Regions from separate parts of the Streptomyces sp. NPDC048436 genome, predicted to be linked through region 1. Evidence: predicted binding sites of a transcription regulator. Region 1 holds the regulator's gene; the other holds the start of a gene.
What was found. Region 1 encodes HspR, which represses chaperone genes until heat shock. Its sites were predicted from a motif close to TTGAGNNNNNNNNNCTCAA; they were not measured.
Positions count from the first base shown of each region.

Region 2: lon (endopeptidase La) is a predicted target of HspR. The motif match lies at 1,109-1,127, and genes of this name have one in related genera.

Region 1 covers NZ_JBICXP010000009.1:246,376-248,822, reverse strand. Annotated here, with positions in the region: gene dnaJ (molecular chaperone DnaJ) at 1-982, shown strand, start outside; gene ACGFX9_RS28805 (heat shock protein transcriptional repressor HspR) at 984-1,448, shown strand; gene ACGFX9_RS28800 (hypothetical protein) at 1,571-2,071, shown strand; gene ACGFX9_RS28795 (DUF397 domain-containing protein) at 2,093-2,293, opposite strand; gene ACGFX9_RS28790 (helix-turn-helix domain-containing protein) at 2,303-2,447, opposite strand, start outside.
Region 2 covers NZ_JBICXP010000004.1:315,758-318,204, reverse strand. Annotated here, with positions in the region: gene lon (endopeptidase La) at 1-1,086, opposite strand, end outside; gene ACGFX9_RS16315 (rhomboid-like protein) at 1,188-1,955, opposite strand; gene ACGFX9_RS16310 (spermidine synthase) at 2,108-2,447, shown strand, end outside.

The sequences.
Region 1 (2,447 bases):
TGCTCTCTTCGGCAACGGCGGCTTCAGGGCAGGACCCGGAGGCGGCGGTGCCGGAGGCTCCTTCAACTTCGACCTGGGCGACCTCTTCGGAGGCGGCGCCCCGGGCGGCGGTGGAGCGGGCGGCGCCGGCGGCTTCGGGGGCGGCCTGGGTGACGTCTTCGGGGGCCTGTTCAACCGGGGCGGCGCGGGCCAGGGCGGCACCGGCACGCGTACGCAGCCGAGGCGTGGCCAGGACATCGAGTCCGAGGTCACGCTGAGCTTCACGGAGGCGGTGGACGGGGCCACGGTCCCGCTGCGCATGTCCTCCCAGGCGCCCTGCAAGGCCTGTTCCGGCACCGGCGACAAGAACGGCACACCCCGCGTGTGCCCGACCTGCGTCGGCACGGGCCAGGTCACGCGGGGCGGCGGCGGCGGTTTCTCCCTCACCGACCCCTGCGTGGACTGCAAGGGCCGTGGGCTCATCGCCCAGGACCCCTGCGAGGTCTGCAAGGGCTCGGGCCGGGCGAAGTCGTCGCGCACGATGCAGGTCCGCATTCCGGCGGGCGTCAGCGACAGCCAGCGCATCCGCCTGCGCGGCAAGGGCGGCCCCGGTGAACGGGGCGGTCCCGCAGGCGACTTGTACGTGGTCGTGCACGTGGACACCCACCCGGTCTTCGGCCGCAAGGGCGACAACCTGACGGTGACGGTGCCGGTGACGTATCCGGAGGCGGCACTGGGCGGCGAGGTGAAGGTCCCCACCCTTGGCGGCCCGCCGGTCACCCTGAAGCTCCCGCCGGGCACGCCCAACGGCCGTACGATGCGGGCGCGCGGCAAGGGAGCGGTCCGCAAGGACGGCTCGCGGGGCGATCTGCTGGTGACGGTGGAGGTATCGGTCCCGACATCGCTGAGCGACCAGGCGAAGGAAGCCCTGGAGTCCTACCGCGAGGCGACTGCGGACGACGATCCGCGGGCAGAACTGTTCCAGGCCGCGAAGGGAGCTTGAGATGGACGGCCGTCGTCGACAGTCCAATTTTGGGCGTGCGTACCAACTGACAGACGAGACGCCGGTGTACGTCATCTCGGTGGCGGCCCAGCTGTCGGGCCTCCACCCGCAGACCCTGCGTCAGTACGACCGCCTCGGCCTGGTATCCCCGGACCGCACGGCGGGCCGTGGCCGCCGCTACTCCGCCCGTGACATCGAACTGCTGCGTACCGTCCAGCAGTTGTCGCAGGAGGAGGGCATCAACCTCGCCGGCATCAAGCGCATCATCGAGCTGGAGAACCAGGTCGCGGCGCTGCAGTCCCGCGTGGCGGAACTGGCATCGGCGGTCGAGGGCGCGGCCACAGCGATGCAGCAACGCGAGGCGGCGGTGCACGCGTCGTACCGCCGTGACCTGGTCCCGTACCAGGATGTGCAGCAGGCGAGCGCGCTGGTGGTGTGGCGTCCGAAGAGGACGACGGAGCAATAGCTACTGGCTACTGTTGCTGGTTGACGAAGGGGCCGGGAGGGGAACCTCCCGGCCCCTTCGTACGTCTCGGTGGTCGACCTGATCATTCTTTACCGGGGGATAGCGGGGGGATCACCATGGCCATGGTGGGACTTTTCTGGATCGCCGAGGGCGATGTGTACGTGGGCGCGAAGCCGTCGGGCCTCGCGGCAGGGGTGCGGCTGACGCCGGAGGGGGTGGCGGCCCTGGGGGACAAACAGTCGGGCCTGTGGCTGTGGGAGGACATCCGAGGCCTCACGGTGGAGGACGCCCCGGTGAAGTCCCTCAAGCGCCAGGTGGGCACGCTGGTGGACCTGGCCCTGACGGTGGGCCTGGGCGGCGGCGACGAGGCCCCGACCATGACGCTCCGCCTCTCGACGGAGGCCGGGGACACGGACCTCGCGGCATACACCGCGGCGGCGACGGGCTACTCCCGGCCGGAGTACGACCTGTCCCTGACGCTCCTGTCCCGCCTGACGGAGGGCGAGGCGACCCTGCGGACCACGCTGGCGGCGATGGCGGAGTGGGGACGCCGCCACGAGGGCGGCACGCCGAGGACGGCTGAGCGGGAGGCATTGCTGCGGGGGTGGGCCGCCGGGGGTTGATTTGTAATGGGGTGCGGGGGCTCAGAGTGGCGGTCGCTGCGGGGGCTGGTGCTTGAGGTGACGGAGAAGGCTCGTCAGCCGGGCGGGGGCGGTGGCGAGGACGGCGTCCGGGGTGTCGCTCTCGCGTATGCGGATCGTTCCGTCGGGGGCGGTGGCGAGGTAGAGGCAGTCCCCTTCCGGGCCGCCGCTGAATGACGACTTCTGCCAGTTCAGCTGGGGCATTGGGGCCTCCTAGAGGGTGTAGAGCAGGTGCTGGACGAGGGCCAGAGAGTCCTTCACCGAGTGTGCTTCAGGGGCCGACGGTACGTCGATGGGGGCGAGGGCGTTCTCGGCGAGGCGCTCGAACAGCGTGCCGTACTGCAACAGTTGCTCTCGG
Region 2 (2,447 bases), on a different contig from region 1:
ACCGACGACCCCGAGGCCCCGGTCGCTGCGCCGCTTGCGCACCGCGAGGTACTCGGTGATGCGCTCCTTCACGTCCTGAAGGCCCGCGTGCTCGGCGTCCAGGATGCTCTGGGCGCCCTTGATGTCGTACTCGTCCTCGGTCCGTTCGTTCCAGGGCAGTTCGAGGACGGTGTCGAGCCAGGTCCTGATCCAGGAGCCCTCGGGCGACTGGTCGCTGGACCGCTCCAGCTTGTCGACTTCCTTGAGTGCGGCCTCGCGGACGCTTGAAGGGAGGTCGGCGGCCTCCACGCGGGTGCGGTAGTCGTCGGACTCCTCGGCTGCGTCCTTGCTGTCGCCGTTGATCTCGCGCAGCTCCTTGCGCACGGCGTCGAGCTGGCGCCTCAGCAGGAACTCGCGCTGCTGCTTGTCGACGCCTTCCTGTACGTCCTTGGCGATGGACTCGGCGACGTCCTGCTCGGCGAGGTGCTCGCGCAGCTGCTCGGTGGCGAGCTTCAGGCGGGCGGCCGGGTCGTCGGTCTCCAGGAGGGCGATCTTCTGCTGGGTGGAGAGGAAGGGTGAGTATCCGGAGTTGTCGGCAAGGGCGGAGACATCTTCGATCTGCTGGACGCGGTCGACGACCTGCCAGGCGCCGCGCTTCTTCAGCCAGCTGGTGGCGAGGGCCTTGTACTCCTTGACCAGCTCGGCGAGGGCGCCGGGCAGGGGGTCCGGAACGGTCTCCTCGACCTTGAGCCCCTCCACCCACAGCGCGGCACCGGGACCGGTGGTTCCGGCACCGATCCGCACCCGGCCACGGCCTCGGATCAGCGCGCCGGGATCGCCGTCGGAGAGGCGGCCGACCTGCTCGACGGTGCCGAGGACGCCGGTCGCGGCGTACGTCCCGTCGATCCGCGGAACAAGAAGGACCTGCGGCTTGCTGCTCCCACTGGAGCGGGCGGCGGCCTGGGCGGCCTCGATCGCGGCGCGCACGTCGGCGTCGGACAGGTCGAACGGGACCACCATGCCGGGCAGGACAACCTCGTCGTCGAGCGGCAGCACGGGCAGGGTGAGCGGTGTGGACGGCTTCGACTCGGCAGACTCAGTAGTCATGATCTCCCCTTCGGCATTCAAGTTGAGCTGTACCGACTCAATGCTCGTGAGTCCTTGAATGTTCCCCAAGCTCTGTTCGCTGTCAGCGATCAGAGCTGAGTTCAGCGGAGAGACGCGCTCCGACGCCACCGCCGCACCAAGGGCCAGGTGGCGACGCCGATCGACAGGGCGAGCAGATGACCCCAGTTCGTCATCGGGTCGGTGAACGCGATCAGGTCGTCGACCAGCATTCCGCCGAACCCGGCGAGCACCAGCCACCGCAGCCACGGCCTGAAGAGTCCTGCCAGGGCGCCCACGCTCGCGGCCACGCCGAAGCTGATGCCGTAGTCGAGGCGGTGCAGGGAGCTTTCGGGGAGATGGCCCGCGAGGACCGAGACGCCGACCGGGACCTCGGTCGCGAGGGTGGCCACGACATGGCCGAGCAGGAAGACGCCCGCCGTGCGCAGCGCGCCGATGCGGCGCTCAAGGGCCGTGAGGACCAGCAGGAAGCCGATCGCGTACGGCGACGCGATGCCGCCCGCGATCCACAGCGCGCTGGCCGTCAGGACGAGCAGCGGCTGCTGGGTCAGGTGCGCCACGTCCGTACTCGAGTGCTGGTGCAGGGTCGAGATGAGCGTCGGGTCCGCGTACCGGGTCAGGAGTGACGTCGCGGCGAGGACCGCCGCGTAGCCGAACGTGAAAGGCGTACCCGTGGGGGTCGGGAGCAGGCGCCAGAGGCGCGAGGGGTCGCGGGGCCTGGTGCCGGCCATGGGCGGCTCGGGCGCGCGGCTCCGCTGGCGCGGGATGCCGTCCAGGCCGGGTGGGACGGTCTCGTCGGGCTGCTCGGGCTGCTCGGGCGCCGCGGGGGCAGCCGACGCGCTCAGGTCCACGGTGAGACGCTCCTTCCGTCATGTCCACCCTTTGCCGATCTTTCCGGCACTGTCTATGACCCGCGCCACGTGAGGCGCGAATCACAGCAACCCGACAGGCCGTGTCCGCGTCCGCCCCGGAGCGCGCCACCACCGGTCATACCCTGGCCGCCATGCACACCCACACCACCACCCCCGTCGTCATCGACCGGCGTGAGGGGCCGTACGGCGAAGTCGTACTGCGGCGCCATGGTGCGCTCCTGCAGATCATCGCCAACGGCTGTTTCCTGATGGACACTTCGGACGGCCGCTCGGAGCGGCTCCTCGTCGACGCGGCGTACGACGCGCTGGAGGATCCCAAGGAGCCCAGCCTCCTCATCGGCGGCCTGGGCGTCGGCTTCTCGCTGGCCCACGCGGCGGCCGACCCGCGCTGGGGCCGTATCGCCGTCGTCGAGCGCGAGCGGGCCATCATCGACTGGCACCGCTCAGGGGCGGACGCCCCGCTCGCCGGGA